2 regions of the Siminovitchia fortis genome follow, and region 1 is predicted to be linked to the other one. Evidence: predicted binding sites of a transcription regulator. Region 1 holds the regulator's gene; the other holds the start of a gene.

The links. Region 1 encodes LexA, which represses DNA repair genes until DNA is damaged. Its sites were predicted from a motif close to CGAACATATGTTCG; they were not measured.
Region 2: a site for LexA is predicted at 2,185-2,198, ahead of FS666_RS00315 (DNA polymerase IV). Genes of this name have one in related genera too.

The regions. Positions count from the first base shown of each region.
Region 1 covers NZ_VEKZ01000096.1:396-6,602, reverse strand. Annotated here, with positions in the region: partial or broken gene FS666_RS18600 (KGG domain-containing protein) at 1-224, opposite strand, end outside; gene FS666_RS18595 (catalase) at 402-2,450, shown strand; gene FS666_RS20535 (hypothetical protein) at 2,482-2,616, opposite strand; gene FS666_RS18590 (DUF488 domain-containing protein) at 2,709-3,071, shown strand; gene spoIIP (stage II sporulation protein P) at 3,194-4,279, shown strand; gene lexA (transcriptional repressor LexA) at 4,468-5,091, opposite strand; gene FS666_RS18575 (hypothetical protein) at 5,251-5,445, shown strand; gene FS666_RS18570 (YneB family resolvase-like protein) at 5,467-6,120, shown strand.
Region 2 covers NZ_VEKZ01000001.1:49,962-60,061, forward strand. Annotated here, with positions in the region: gene FS666_RS00300 (hypothetical protein) at 1-677, opposite strand, end outside; gene FS666_RS00305 (RNA polymerase sigma factor) at 631-1,176, opposite strand; gene FS666_RS00310 (toxoflavin lyase-like VOC family protein) at 1,325-2,005, opposite strand; gene FS666_RS00315 (DNA polymerase IV) at 2,223-3,452, shown strand; gene FS666_RS00320 (YolD-like family protein) at 3,449-3,793, shown strand; gene FS666_RS00325 (SDR family NAD(P)-dependent oxidoreductase) at 3,937-4,737, opposite strand; gene FS666_RS00330 (MBL fold metallo-hydrolase) at 4,751-5,704, opposite strand; gene proC (pyrroline-5-carboxylate reductase) at 6,164-6,991, shown strand; gene namA (NADPH dehydrogenase NamA) at 7,067-8,083, shown strand; gene rnz (ribonuclease Z) at 8,484-9,407, opposite strand; gene FS666_RS00350 (YueI family protein) at 9,513-9,977, shown strand; gene FS666_RS00355 (DNA polymerase IV) at 9,978-10,100, opposite strand, start outside.

The DNA.
Region 1 (6,207 bases):
GCGCTTTTCTTATTATCGTCATGCTGCTCGGCGCGGGCTTTTCCGCCCTTATGGCCGATCTCTTCGTAAAAATCTTTGTCGTGATTTTTTGAAGTGGCCTCGCCGCCTTTGCGCCCGATTTCCTTGTAGAATTCTTTATCATGGTTGCGCGCAGTTGCTTCTCCGCCTTTTCGTCCTGCTTCTTCCACTGTCATTTTATGGTCGTTATTCTTTTTGTCTGCCATTTCGAAACTCCTCCTTTCATGTAATGTGTGACTACTCTATTAAATTCCCGGTCTTTGTTATTTAAAACATTTTTAACTTTTTTGCAGGGTGATAATGAACAACCTTTTGAAGTTTTACAAAGGAATCAGAGGGTAGTTGCTATATATAGATTAATTGCCAGGGAGGAATTATAAAAAATGAGAGACGAGCGTAATGCAAATGCCGAGAGCAAGAACAAACAGCTGGATACTTATCGTTCGCATGACAAGGGTCAAAAGATGACAACAAATCAGGGGCTCAAAGTTTCGGAAGATGAGTTCTCACTGAAAGCCGGAGAACGTGGACCGACACTTATGGAGGATTTTCATTTCCGGGAAAAAATGACCCACTTCGACCATGAACGGATTCCGGAAAGGGTTGTTCATGCCAGGGGATACGCAGCTCACGGAGAATTTGAAGTCTATGAATCTATGAAGAAATATACTAAAGCAAAATTTTTGCAGGAACCTGGGGAAAAAACGCCAGTCTTTGTCAGATTTTCTACTGTTGTAGGATCCCGCGGCTCCGGAGAATTGGCAAGGGATGTCCGCGGTTTTGCCACGAAATTTTATACCGAGGAAGGCAACTATGACTTGGTTGGAAACAATATGCCCGTCTTTTTCATCCAGGACGCCATCAAGTTTCCTGATCTGATCCATGCGGTCAAACCGGAGCCCCATAATGAAATACCTCAGGCAGCGACCGCCCATGATACATTTTGGGATTTTGTTGCGAACAATCAGGAGTCGGCACATATGATCATGTGGGCTATGTCTGATCGGGCGATCCCGAGAAGTTTTCGGATGATGGAAGGGTTTGGTGTTAATACTTTCCGATTTATAAATGAAAATGAGGAGGCATTTTTCGTAAAGTTCCATTGGAAGCCTGCGCTTGGAGTCCATTCTGTCGTTTGGGATGAAGCGCAAAAGTTGAATGGTAAAAATCCGGACTTCCATCGGCAGGATCTTTATGAATCAATTGACCGCGGTGATTATCCGGAATTTGAACTGGGCGTACAAATTATTGGAGAAGAAGATGAGTTTATGTTTGATTTTGATATTCTCGATCCTACCAAAATTTGGCCTGAAGAAGATGTTCCGGTAAAAATCATTGGAAAAATGACATTGAATCGTAATGTCGATAATGTCTTTGCAGAAACGGAACAGGTTGCTTTCCATCCGGGCAATGTCGTTCCCGGCATAGATTTTACAAATGATCCTCTTCTTCAGGGACGGCTGTTTTCCTATACCGATACGCAGCTGATCCGGTTGGGCGGGCCGAATTTTCATGAACTGCCAATTAACCGCCCTGTCTGCCCTTTCCATAATAACCAGCGGGATGGCTACGCTCGGCAAACAATCAATGTGGGACAGGTCAGCTATCATAACAATTCGCTGGCGGGTAATACTCCTGCCGCAGCCTCTGAGGACGAGGGAGGATATAAGCATTATCAGGAGAAAATTGACGGACGAAAAATACAGGCGAGAAGCGACAGTTTCAAAGACCATTTTTCACAGGCTGTTTTGTTCTGGAACTCGATGAGCGAACCTGAAAAAGAGCATATCATCAACGCTTTCAGCTTTGAATTGGGTATGTGTAAAGAGAAAGATGTCCGGCAGCAGGTAGTGGATATGCTTTCAAATGTGGACCTGGATCTGGCCCAAACAACAGCGAAAAATGTAGGGGTCCGGCCACCTGCTGAAAGCCTGGCTCCTAAAGTTAACAAATCTTCGCCGGCACTAAGCCAGGAGAACACGGTGAAAAAGCCGGACACTCGCAAAATCGCGGTTTTAGTCGCAGAGGGCTTTAACGAAAATGTGCCTGTAATCTTGGAAGCTTTAAAGAAAGTGGGGGCCCAGCCTGTTACAGTTGGTGAAAAGCAAGGTTTTATCAAAGGTCAAAATGGTGCTGAATTGGAGGTTGAACAGACGTTTGCCACGGGAGATTCCGTTTTGTTTGATTCAGCCTATATTGTCGGCGGTGAAAAGACCAGCCATCAATTTTTTGAGTCGGCTGCCTATTTCATAAAAGAAGCGTTCGCCCACTATAAGCCGATTGGAGCATCCTATCAAGGGAAGCAGCTGCTCGAGGAACTTAACCTGCCGAGCAATGCCGGAGTTATAACAGGTGATGCGTCGGGCGGATTTTTAGAAGAGTTTACAAAAGCCGTTGCAGAGCACCGTTTTTGGAACAGAAAAACCCTCTGAGTACGGGGCAGGGATTGATTGCCTGTCCCGTTTATTTTTCCGGCTTCTTCTCCTCACATTCAAAGCAGATGATCTTTCCGTCTTTGAGAATTACCCCGTTAAAAAAGCCGTTTTCGCAATAAATTTCCTTGCCGCACGTTTTGCAATGCCCTGCCAATTCTCGCATGGCTAAACAACTCCTTAAAAAAGCACTGTTCTTTTGATAGTATAAATCCCAAAGTGGCAAGAATGAAAATAATCTGCGAGAAAGGAGTCTTTATGGGAAGCGTTAAGATTAAAAGAATCTATGATGAACCTTCATCGGGTGATGGATATCGTGTTTTGGTAGATCGGATTTGGCCGCGGGGAATCTCAAAGGAAAAGGCGCAAATTGATGAATGGATGAAAGAGCTTGCTCCAAGCACCGAGCTGAGGAAATGGTTTCAGCATGACCCTGAAAAATTTCCGGCGTTCAGGGAAAAATATCTCTCTTATTTGGAAGAGAATGAAACGTGTCAAAAGAATTTGGAAGAATTGAAAGAGCGGATGAAAAATGAGGATGTAACCTTGCTATATGGTGCAAAGGATGAAAAACATAATCAGGCAGCCGTTCTGAAAGAAGTTCTTTTAAAGTGCGAATAATAGCATTAATACAGCAGAAGAATCCATGAGCCCCTAAGACAGCTCATGGTTTTTTGTATTCATAGTCTCTCATCATTTTCATATAAATGAATAAACACGTTAAAACATAAAGGATGAAAATGATGCTAAAACTTGCAGCCAAATTCTTTGTAACCGTCACCGCACTATTTTGTCTAGTTTCCGCAATTGCTTTTTCAAGTGTAAAAATCAGTTTGCTGTCATTTATCGCCAATGACCCTACAAGAACAGAGTCTTTTCTGTATGTTATGTCATTGGAAAACCAGGCTTTAAAAAGGATTCTGCCGGAAGGGTACGAGAGATCGTTTGGGAAAGATGCATTGGAACTGTTCACGAATATCAATCTCAGAAACATGAAATCTTTTTTGATCAGCGAAATACCCGGGCTGAATGCTGCCACTCCCAAAATCATCGTGGCGGGCAAAGGAACCGATTTTACTAACCTCCCTATTGAATCCCCGCCGCCTGCCGATTTTGATATTTATGAGGGTGGGGAGGAATATACAGAGGAAAAACCGGTTGAGGATTCACAAACAAAGGATCATGCCGTCTTTATCTATTCGACACATAATACGGAATCCTTTTTGCCAATGCTTCCGGGAGTGACGGATCCAAATCGCGCCTGGCATAAAGAGAAAAATGTCTCTTTGCTCGGGAAGCGGCTAGGAAAGAAACTTGAGGAAAAAGGAATCAAAACATTGGTAAATAATAAAGACATACAAGGGATGCTAAAAAAAAGAGGCATGAGATACGAACAATCATATGAAGCTTCAAGAGAGGTAGTAGTTGATGCGATGAATCAAAATAAACAGGTCCGGTATTACATTGACATCCATCGCGACTCTCTAGGAAGGGCGGTGACCACTGCAACGATCAATGGGGAAAAATACGCCAAATGCCTGTTTGTCATTGGTGAAGCACACCCGAATTATGAAAAAAATCTTGAATTTGCCACCAGCCTGCACCACTCCATTCAAAAGAAATACCCAACTCTTTCACGCGGGGTTTTTGGTAAAACAAAGGCTGGCGGAAATAACGGAATATATAATCAGGACTTGTCCGAGAATTCCTTATTAATCGAGATAGGCGGTGTGGATAATACTCAGGAGGAATTGGACCGGACAGTTGATGTACTTGCAGATGTTATCAGCGAATACTATTGGGGAGAATCAATGGAGGTGAATAAATAGCGTATTATTGAAATAAAAAAAGAGCCTTTTTTCAGGCCCTTGATGATTGACATCACGCACATAACAATTTTCTCTTAACCAATTTGCTTTAGATGTTTACGGGCTGAAGATGTTTGTTCGCATTTGCAATTATTTACGTAAAAAGCGCTTCCTCCAATTACTGAAGTCACGGGTATCTACGCTAAAATCTAATGAATGTTACGTCTGTATAATCCCACCACTTTTCCAAGTATGGATACGTTCTGTACGATAATCGGCTCCATATTTGAGTTTTCGGGCTGGAGTCTAAAGTATCCGTTCTCTTTATAAAATCTTTTGACAGTCGCTTCATTCTCTTCTGTCATCGCTACGACGATGTCGCCGTTGTCCGCGGTTTGCTGTTGTCTGACAATTACATAGTCTCCGTCAAGAATTCCGGCTTCGATCATGCTTTCACCAATAATTTCAAGGATGAATGTTTGATCATCGGAGGGGATCAGCTGTTCGGGAAAGGGGAAGTAATCCTCGATATTCTCTACAGCTGAAATAGGCACTCCGGCAGTAACCTTACCGACAAGGGGAAGATTGACTGCGTTTTTGGCAGGGACAGCCGCATTCTCCTGATCAAGGACTTCTATGGCTCTCGGTTTGGTCGGATCTCTTCTGATCAAACCTTTGCTTTCCAATCTTGCCAGGTGTCCATGTACAGTTGAACTTGATGCCAGGCCTACGGCTTTCCCAATTTCACGCACAGAAGGAGGGTACCCCTTTTTTCTCACTTCTTCCTTAATGAAAGTTAAAATAGCTTCCTGCCTTTTTGAAAGCTTGGACATTGTTTCACACCCTTTTATATCTATTATGAGCTATCCATATTATAGCACGCGGGTTCTTTTAATACAAACGTAAGTTCGAATTTTTGTTTGACACAAACCTACGTTCTGGTTATAATGATTTTAAATAAATGCGAACAAATATTCGGGGAGAGGATATGGATGTTGTCAATCATAAGGAATCATTCTTTTATCGTCATCTTTTGTATTGTTTCAATTATAATGGGGCTGTTATTTATTTTTAACCTGGCGGAAGAAGAGCAGGCTCCCAGTATGATGGGAAACCAACAGAATGTTTATGCCGAGCAAGCACAGAACAGCCAAGGATTGATAATAAAGGAACAAGAGTTAGAATAAGTGTCCAATGGAGTGTTTGATATGAAAGTGATCATTTATTGCAGGGTAAGCACTGAAAAACAAGAGCAGGAAACCTCATTGGCCAGGCAGGAAGAGGAATTGTCGGCTGCCGCCGGAAAATGGGGCTTTCAGGTTGACTCCGTCATTCATGATCAGTCGAGCGGATATGACCTGGACAGGCCCGGGTTAATGGAAATGCTGGATAAAATTTCTTCCGGGAACATCGATGCAGTTCTGATCCAGGATGAAACCAGGCTTGGCCGTGGAAATGCCAAAATCGCCCTTATACATTTTTTATTTAAGGAAGATGTCAAGCTGTATTCACTTGCCCATGACGGTGAACTTCAAGTATCTGAAACAGATTCTATGCTCCTTCATATAATAGGAATGGTAGAAGAATATCAGCGGAAGCTGCATAATATCAAAATCAGGCGCGGTATGAAAAGAGCGGTGGCAAAAGGCTATCGGCCTGAACAAAACTTAAAGAAACGCGGCAATATAAACGGAAGAGAGCGGAAAGAGATCCCGGTGGAAGAGATTGTCCGGCTCAGGCAAAACAGCCTGACCTTTGAAGAGATTGCCTCGGTCATTAGAGGTTTCGGATATGATGTTTCAAAAGCTACCGTCCATAGAAGATACCAGGAATATATGGATCGGAATGACAGCCGAAATTAAGGCGATTATTCAATACTCCTTTATTGTTTTCAACCGGTTTTTCTAGTAGTATTGACTTGCGGCAAAATGAAAACGAAGGAGTTTTTT
Region 2 (10,100 bases), on a different contig from region 1:
GTATAGTTTTCCGTTTTAGGGAATGGAGGCAGGACTTCCAATGAAAATTTATCAAATAATTGGCCATCCACATAAAACGAGAGCTGCCATAACCCTTCCTCGGGAAAAGGCGTAAATTGTGTCAACACATGGGCATCGTCCCCGTAAAGACCCTCCGATAATATGCCTTCTGATAAAATGATCCTTTCATTATTGTTCGCCGCTTCAATCTCATAATCCTTCCCGGCAAGCTCTTCGGGATTTCCCCAAAAGAAAATCATCAGCTTGGCAACCCTTCTCGGATCTTCCGCGACGAAATGGTCAAAGACATTTAAAATCCCGACTTTTCCTTCAATGCCGAAGACTTCCTGCTTTGTATCCGGGAGTGTAAAGGTGCGTCCCTCCGCTGCATACTCCATATCCAACGACATTTCAGCCTTGTCGGCGATGGAAGATTCCATCTCGGAAGATTCACTGTTCATTGCGAGTTCCTGAATAAAATTTCCTCCAAACTGCGAAAAGACCAGAATAAATAAAATGACTGAAAGAGAACCGATGGCTGCTGCCGGTTTAAAGCTTTTTCTTTTATAAGTGCTGTCTTGCTGCAATTTCGATAATATATTTTGCCGCTGCTTTTTCGATAATGAATATTTAGGAAGGCTCTTTAGACTTTCTTTGATTTGCTCTGTTTCCCTCAAAATCAAACCCCTCCTCTTCCATTAATTCCTTCAACTTTTTCAATGCCCTGTGATAAGTGACATTCACGCTGTTTGGAGTGCATTTTAATATTTCGCCAGTTTCATTGGATGACAGCTCCAAAATCCCCCGTAATATCACCACTTCCTTTTGCCGGGAAGAAAGCCGTTCAATGGCATCGTATAATTGCTGCTGTTCCTGGCTTTGGATGATGATGTCCTCCGATCCGGGGACCTGCTCCTGATCGGAGGTGAAATAATGCTTGATCCTCTGCCAGACTCTTTTTCTTCTATAACGGTCTATCACAATGTTTCTCGCAATGGCTATTAACCAGGTTTTCGGATTGGAGCCCCCCTTGAATTTGGAAATTTTATTGATTGCGATCAGGAAAGTGTCCTGGACCAGGTCTTCCACATCTGTAAATCCTGTATAGTAAATAAGAAAGCTTGTAATATCCCGCTCGTATTTCTCAAACCAGTCTTCAATCGAATATTCCTTCACACCGTCCCTCCTCTCCTCTACATATTAGACGATCGGGGATGAATTATCTTACAATGAAATTTCATACCATAAAAAAGCACGCGAAAGAACCATTTCCCCGCGCATACAACTGCTTTATTCATTTGCATGGAATTTGTCCTCTGCCCTGTTACAGCCGGTTATTTATAAAAAATTCATTTTGTTCATTTACACCTAAAACGGCCTTATCAAGTGTTATTTTCAGTGGGAAAATTTCAGATTTTTTTTCGGAGAACAACCACCTTCTACCGACGCTCGTTAAAATTATGAAAACCCCGTTTTTATTTTCTTGCATGAAATGTAGAGAAGAATGAGTAATTGGTTCATTATCACTTTCAAAAATGTTGATCGCTTTCAATTGTTCGCCGACTTTGGGCGCATCTTTTACAACCAACCCAATTTCACTGATATTCAAAATATGATTTACCGAAAATGGTGATTCCTTCATCGGATTCTCCCTGTATCGTGCAATGAGTTCGACAATATTTCCTGATGGATCTTCAAAATAACAAGCATGTGCAGGCCAGAATGAAAAATCTGCCTCATCTTCCCCATCCTCTAATAACAGCGTTGTTTTTCCTTTCAACCATGCCTTTGCTTCTTGAAATTGATTGGATGGAATATTGAAAGCAAAATGATAATAAGGGGTCCCTGCTACATTTTCATCGATAAATTCTAAAATGCTTGTTCCCACTTGGATTTGAAAAGCATTTGGACTTTCACCACGAAGAGAAAAACCTAAACATTCCGTATAAAATTCTTTCATCGTCTCTAACTGAGCAGTTTGCAACGTCAGCAACTTGATTTCCATAAACAATATCCCCTCCTAAAAATTCAAGTACTTTAAATGTTTGTTTCTGTATCTAATATCCATAGAACTTCTCCTTTAAGCAAATTTTTTGATTTATTGAACTCTTGCCTTGTCCTCTTGTGATAAAATACATTAATTCCCAGTATTAAAAGAACATATATTCCCATATAATAAATATGCGAATATATGTTCTGTTTTAAAGGTGGGAGATAACTGAATGAAGAATAAAGTGATTTTCCTTGCAGACATCCAATCGTTCTACGCATCAGTTGAAAAGGTCCGTGACCACTCATTAAAGGATAAACCTGTAATCGTCGCAGGAGATCCGGAACGCAGAAGCGGAATTGTTCTAGCTGCATGTCCATTAGCCAAAAAGTTCGGCATCACGACTGCCGAGACTTTAGGGTCCGCAAAGCTAAAGTGTCCTCATGTAGAAGTGGTCCGCCCTCACATGCAGCTGTACATCGATGTATCTCTTCAAATTAGCCGAATCATGGAAGAATTTACTGATTTAGTCGAACCATATTCAATAGACGAGCAGTTTATGGATGTCACAGGCAGCCAAAGAATATTTGGCCATCAATTTGAGATGGCTAAAAAACTGCAAATAAAAATACTGAATGATATAGGCGTCTACTCAAGAATCGGCATCGGTCCTAATAAAGTGCTGGCCAAAATGGCATGCGATCATTTTGCCAAAAAAAATAAGGTTGGCATTTTTCGATTAGATAAAGATAATATCGATCAACTATGGAAATTGCCAATTGAAAAGACACTTGGTGTAGGTGAAAAAATGGGGAGACATTTGCGAGGAATGGGAATTTCTACAATTGGAGAACTGGCTAAATTTCCAGTTGAATTGCTGAAGAAAAGATGGGGCATTAATGGAGAGGTTTTATGGCAGACAGCCAATGGGATCGACTATTCGCCCGTCACTGTCAAGACCCATAACCAACAAAAAGCAGTTGGCCATCATATGACTTTGCCCAGAGACTACACGAAAATAGAGGACATAAAAATAGTACTCCTTGAATTGTGTACCGAGGTCGCTCGAAGATGTCGAAAAAAAGGATATATGGGTGTAACTGTATCATGCAGCGTCAGGGGTGCAGACTTTAATTGTCCTACCGGATTTAATCGGCAAGTGACGCTGCCGGTTCCAACCAATTACGACCTGGACATTTTTCATGCGGCATACAAATTATTTATAAAATACTGGGATTGCCAACCCATCCGAAGCTTAGGAGTGTCTTTGTCTCATCTTCAGCCATCCCATCAGTATCAGATCGATTTATTTGACAACTACCTTTATCGGGAGCAGTTGAATACAGCGCTAGATAGCATCTGGGATAAATATGGACGTACTGCCATATATAGAGCTTCATCCATCACAAATGCCGGGCAAGCTCATGAGAGAGCGCACAAAATTGGAGGTCATTATAAATGAGGGCCAATAAGCTCACTCCTGGTTACAATTTACGTTGGGAATCAAGTAGAATGATGCTGCCTGAACATAGGGAGCAGTTACTGGAGGAAAGGCGTAAACAGCAAGAATTTACGCCTGCCATACTAGACAACGATCAGCTTCAAGAAATCAATCGTGTAATCATTAAATCAATTGAAACAAGGCAGGCTGTTACGATTACTTATGCAAAAAAACATGGGCCGGCAAACTTTTTTGGGTGGATTCAAAAAGTAGATATACATGAAGGTTGGTTAAAAATGGTTCATAATGAAGAGACTCTCACTATTCCCTTTAAAAGAATTATAAATGCCGAAATTAATTAGTGGTGGCCTTACCTATCACAAGAAAAAAAGAAATAGACCTCCCTTGAGACCTGAACAATTTTAGGGATTGTCTATTTCGTTGAACAATCTGCGACTGGGTTTCGCAATTTAAAAGATTAACGGGCACCCATAGCTCCACCAAATTACTTTTTAAAAAATGCTTTTTTCCCAAGGCGTTCAACAAGCTTCGGAAACAAAGTGTACAGGATGCTGCCCGCGTTCATCCAGCCGGGTAAATTGATCTCCCTGCGGTTCGTCAGCATCGCATCCACAACTTTTTCAGCCACCTTTTCAGTGGACAGTATATGCCGGCCCAGGTTTTTGACATAGTTTCCGCTCGGATCCGCAAGATCAAAAAAATTCGTAGCCATAGGACCCGGATTAACGGCCGTCACAAAAACGCCGTCACCGGCCAGTTCCATACGCAAGCTGTTTGTGTAGCCCAATACCGCATGCTTCGTCGCTGAATACACGCTCGATTTTGGGGTGGCCAGCTTTCCCGCCTGCGAGGAAATGTTGATGATATGCCCGGATTTTCTTTTCCTCATGGAAGGGATCACTTCTTTTGTGCAGACAATCAGCCCGACGACATTAACTGCAAACATCCCCTCGACATCCGACGGTGTCACGTCTTTCGCCTCGGCAAATATTCCGTAACCGGCATTATTAACCAGAATGTCGATGTGGCCGGTTTTTTCAAAAATGGCCCGAAAAACAGCCGGAATGTCCTCGTGCCTGGAGATGTCAAGCTTCAAGGCCAAGGAGCTTACGCCGTATTTTTCACGGATGCTTTCAGCCATCTCTTCCAGCTTTTTCACATTGCGGGAAAGCAGTACAAGATTTGCACCGCTTGCTGCACACCGGTAAGCCGTCTGTTCACCCAATCCCCCCGAAGCTCCGGTAATAACAACCGTTTTCCCTTTTAAACGCTCATTTTTTCTCATTTTCTATTCTCCGTCACGCTGAAAAATAAGCCGTACCATTATCGCTTATCCGCTTCGTAATTGCTTCGTTTGACAAAAGATAATCAAGCTGGGCTGTCGTCTCAGACAATGTCAGTCCGAGCTGTTTTTCATAGACAGCAGGAAAAAGGATTTTCGTCAATTCAAATGTTGTGAACGGCCTTTCCTTCAGCAGCTCCAGCACTTGCATGGCGCGGTCATGCTGCCTTGAAAGGCGGCGTTCGATCAATTCGTGCGCCTTTTTCACCTCAGGCCCATGGCCCGTAAAGACTTCGCGGATCTCCAAATCCAGCATTTTACGAAGTGACCTGTTATATTGAAGCTGCGGCTTTGGGCGGTCCTTCAAAGGGTCAAGAGATGGTTCAAGCAGCGGGTTGGAAGAAATGGACGCAAGGATGTGGTCCCCCGCAATCAGCGTCCCGTCTTCTTCACGGTAAAAAGCCAAATGGCTTTGCGCATGCCCCGGTGTTTCGAATACCGTCCAATTCTCAAATCCCGGAATGACGTCCCTCTCTTCAATTTCATAAGTCAGCGCACGCTTTGCCGAATACCGGAGAGGTGCTTTCAAAGCTGCAAGCATCTTCTCAGAGTCCCCCTCCATGCCAAATTCAGTGAAAAGGCGGCTGTAGAACTGATCATATGATCTTATAAACTCTTTGTCTTTTTCAATCCATGGGCGGACATACGGATGGCCGTATACAGGAATATCTTCCGGCAGCCATTCGAGCAGCCCTGCATGATCCGGATGGTGGTGCGTCAATACGACCTGTTCAATATCTCTGGGCTTAAAGCCTGTTTCCTTGAATTGCTTCTTAAATGCTTCCCATGCCTCTTCGGTTTTGACCCCTGCATCAATCAAGGTCAGAGAATCTCCTTTGACAAGATAAACATTGACGTCTCCCACGTCAAACGGTGTTGGCAAAACCAGCTTAAAAATTTTCTCGTCCATACTTATCCCTCAACTTCATTATTTTAAAAAAGAATTCATAACATAAACATGTATAGTTTATCGATTTTTGCGTATAATGTCATTATATTTGGATAGAAACAGGGAATTGTTCATCTATATCCCTTGACAATTTTGTATTCTGTCAGCATAATCTTATATAAACTTGACTTAAAACAGCGATGATCGGGATCAGTAGATAAGCAAATGATGAAAGAGATTGGAGTCCAGCGGCTGGAAGGCTCCATCATCCACTATCTTATCGAACCTGCCCAAGTGAGCTGTCAGCCAAAACTGACCGTCCCCCTGCGTTACAGGGTTTGAGATGACTGCTTTTCGTTGGCAGTTAATAAAGGTGGTACCGCGAAAGTCAACCCTTTCGTCCTTTGATGGATGAAGGGTTTTTTGTTTTTATACACGCTGAACAAGGCGCTTGCGCTTTTTTAAATGGAGGGAGAACATATGAAGATTTCATTCATCGGGGCCGGATCCATGGCAGAGGCAATCATTGCCGGTTTAATTGAAAAAAATATTTGCCGGGGGGAAGACATCCTTGTCACCAACCGTGAGGACCGGAAGAAATTAGAACAGCTTAAGCGCCGTTACGGAATCCGGCCGACATATGACATGGAAGGACTGTTCAAAGGCGCCGACATTGTCATTTTTGCAGTGAAGCCGAAAGATGCGGACTCCGTCCTTCAGAAGATCCAGCCATACATCCGGATGGATACATTTTTCATATCCGTCATGGCTGGCATATCCATTGCATTTATGGAAGAAAAATTAAAAGTGCCATGCGCTGTGGCAAGGGCCATGCCGAATACATCCGCAAGTGTCGGAAAATCAGCGACGGCTGTTTCGTTCAATCAACGTGTTTCCGATCATCAAAAGAAACTTGCTGCTACAGTGTTTTCATCTATTGGAATGACTGCTGTTGTCGAAGAGAACAAGCTCGATGCCATAACAGCCCTTTCCGGGAGCGGCCCTGCATATATCTACTATGTAGTGGAAGCGATGGAGCAATCCGCCCAGGAAATCGGCCTTGATTCCAATATGGCAAAGCAGCTTATTCTCCAAACATTGGCAGGAGCTGCAGAAATGTTGAGCTCCTCGGACTGCGCTGCCTCCGAGCTGCGCAAAGCTGTAACAAGTCCGGGCGGAACAACGGAAGCCGGAATCGAAGTGCTCCAAAGGAACAAGGTCGAAGAAGCCTTTATTCAATGCATCAAGGCAGCAGCGGAGCAATCAAAGCGCCTGGGCCAAATCCATGAATCGAAACATCCGGTCTGAGCCTGCCATTGGGTTTCTTTTGCCCCATCTTGGTATAATAATGAATGACCAGATGACGAAAGGGGCTTTTACTGAATGGCTGTGAAACTGTTTGAACCATATGAAATAAACAATGTAACATTGAAAAATCGCATTGTCATGTCTCCTATGTGCATGTACTCCTGCCATAATGAAGACGGCATGGCCAATGATTGGCATTATACCCACTATACAAGCCGCGCTGTCGGGCAGGTCGGCCTGATTATCGTGGAGGCGACTGCGGTCACTCCCCAAGGAAGGATCAGCCCGCAGGATTTGGGGATTTGGAGCGATGAGCATGTAGAAGGATTGACGAAGCTTGCCGGAATGATCAAAGCACATGGTGCGAAGGCAGGCATCCAAATCGCCCATGCGGGGAGGAAAGCCGAGCTTGAAGGCGAAATTTTGGCTCCTTCCGCAATCCCATTTAATGAAAAAATGAAGACGCCGAAAGAAATGAGCGTCCATGATATAAAGGAAACTGTCAAAGCGTTTGGAAAAGCGGCGGAACGGGCTAAACAAGCCGGTTTTGATATTATTGAAATTCACGGGGCTCATGGCTATCTGATCAACGAGTTCCTCTCGCCGATCACCAACCATCGGTCGGACGAATACGGCGGAACCATGGAAAACCGCTACCGCTTTTTAAAAGAAGTGATCGGAGAGGTAAAAGCAGTATGGGACGGGCCGCTCTTTGTCCGGGTTTCAGCCAATGACTATCTTGAGGAAGGCTTGGATCCTTCCCATTATGTAATGATGGCTAAGTGGATGAAAGAAGACGGGGTTCATTTGATCGATGTCAGCTCAGGAGCTGTCGCTCCGGCGAAAATCTCAACATACCCTGGCTACCAGGTGCCATTTTCCGAAAAAATCAAGCGGGAAGCAGAAATCCCCACAGGATCTGTCGGCCTGATCACAACAGGGATTCAAGCAGAAGAAATATTGCAAAATAACCGCGCCGACCTTATCTTCCTCGCACGCGCCCTTTTAAGGGATCCATACTGGCCAAGGACCGCAGCTGAAAAGCTTGGCTATGAAATCGAACCTCCGGTGCAATATCAACGGGGCTGGTAATAAGAAAAGCGGAAAAATCCGGATCAAACTTAAATCGGTTATTGGCATCGGTCCCCAGTGACCGCGATGGCGGGAAAACCTCGTACGCGGGCATTGGACTCGGCCTCCAGTGACCGCATGGGCGTAAATACCCATACGCGGGCATTGGACTCGTCCTCCAGTGACCGCATGGGCGTAAAAACCCTATACGCGGGCATTGGACTTGTCCTCCAGTGACCGCATGGGCGTAAAAATCCCATACACGGGCATTGGACTCGTCCTCCAGTGACCGCGATGGCGGGTAAACCCCATACACGGGCATTGGACACGGCCTCCAGTGGCCGCATGGGCGTAAAAACCTCATGCGCGGGCATTGGATGATTTCTTTCTCGTTATTTTATAATATAGAACAGCCATACCTTCAAATAGAGGGTATGGCTATATTTGCAAAATCCGAAACTACTTTTGTTTCAGGGAAGATTGACTGCGCTTCTTTCTCCAACTGTTTCCAGTCTTCCTTTGTATATCTCGAGCTGATATGAGTCAGGCAAAGCATCCGCACATTCGCCTCCCGGGCAATTTCTGCCGCCTGAAGCGTAGTAGAGTGGAAGTATTCCCTTGCCATTTCTTCATTTTCCCCCGAAAAAGTGGATTCATGAACTAACAGATCGGCATCCCGCGCAAGTTCAACAGCGTTTTTACATGGGCGCGTATCGCCGAGTATGGCGAGGATACGGCCTTTTTGGGGCGGTCCGACAAAGTCGCTTCCATTGATGGTTCTTCCATCATCAAATGTGACAGTTTCTCCGTCCTTCAGCCGCTTATAAATGGGGCCGGGCGGTATACCTGCTTCCATGAGCTTCTTTGCATCCAGCGCCCCCTGCTTGTCCTTTTCGGTAATGCGAAATCCAAAGCTCGGAACAGCATGATCCAAAAGCAAAGCTTCGATTTTAAACTGAGAATCTTCGAAAATCGTGCCGTCATCGAACTCTATGATAGAGAGTGGATATTTCAAGTGCGTTCCGCTCACTTTAAGCGAAACCTCCAGAAATTGCCGAATTCCCTTCGGTCCGTAAACAATCAGCTCTGAAGTCCCGCCCTGAAAGGAACGGCTGCCCAATAATCCCGGTAAACCGAAAATGTGGTCCCCGTGGAGATGGGTAATGAATATTTTTTCGATTTTCCTTGGTTTTAATGATGTATGCAGGATTTGGTGCTGCGTTGCCTCGCCGCAGTCGAACAACCAAACCGCATTTCTTTCTTCCAAAAGCATTAAGGCCAGTGCAGATACATTCCGCAATTTTCCGGGAACTCCTGCGCCTGTGCCGAGAAACAGAAGATTCATCAGCTCACCTGCCTTCTATCTTTCAAATTTACATATTATTAATGGGTGACATAACGCACGGCGGCATTCACCCGGACCATTTCAACGGAATATATTATCGCGGAGGTGTTGCTCTTGAAACGCGCCAATATTGAAGACTATTTGGAAAAAGGAATGTACGGCCCGAAGCAGACAAAACTTGAAGAACGGAAGAAATTTCTCGGTACGATCAGGGAAAGGATAGTAGTCGCCCTCACAAAAAGCCAAGTGATGGAACCGGGCATCTATCCCGAGGTTGAAAAACTGATGAACGAACATCCGAAAACCACCCTCTTGCTAAATGGCGAACTGGGCTATTCCTTCTTGTCCGATTATATACAAAAGGCACGCCAAAAGAAAATCCCTTTTTCCATTGTAAGGGATAAAGACCACTCAACAGATATCGGGCTTGTTCTTACTTATCAGCATGCCATTGATAATAAAGACATTTATATCAAAAAGAAAACATCCAAATTATCCGGGTTGCAAAAGAAAACAAAAAACAAAAAAGCTCCCTTTTCGCTCGTTAAAAATATGTTTAAAAGAAAATGATCAGGATTCCTTTTTATTTTCAGGATGGGAGCCTTCGGAACCTGTACGCAGAATAGAAGGGCCGTATTTCTTTTTCATCCGATTGATGGCATCATATAGCGGCTCTTTTTTTGCCTCTTTTTC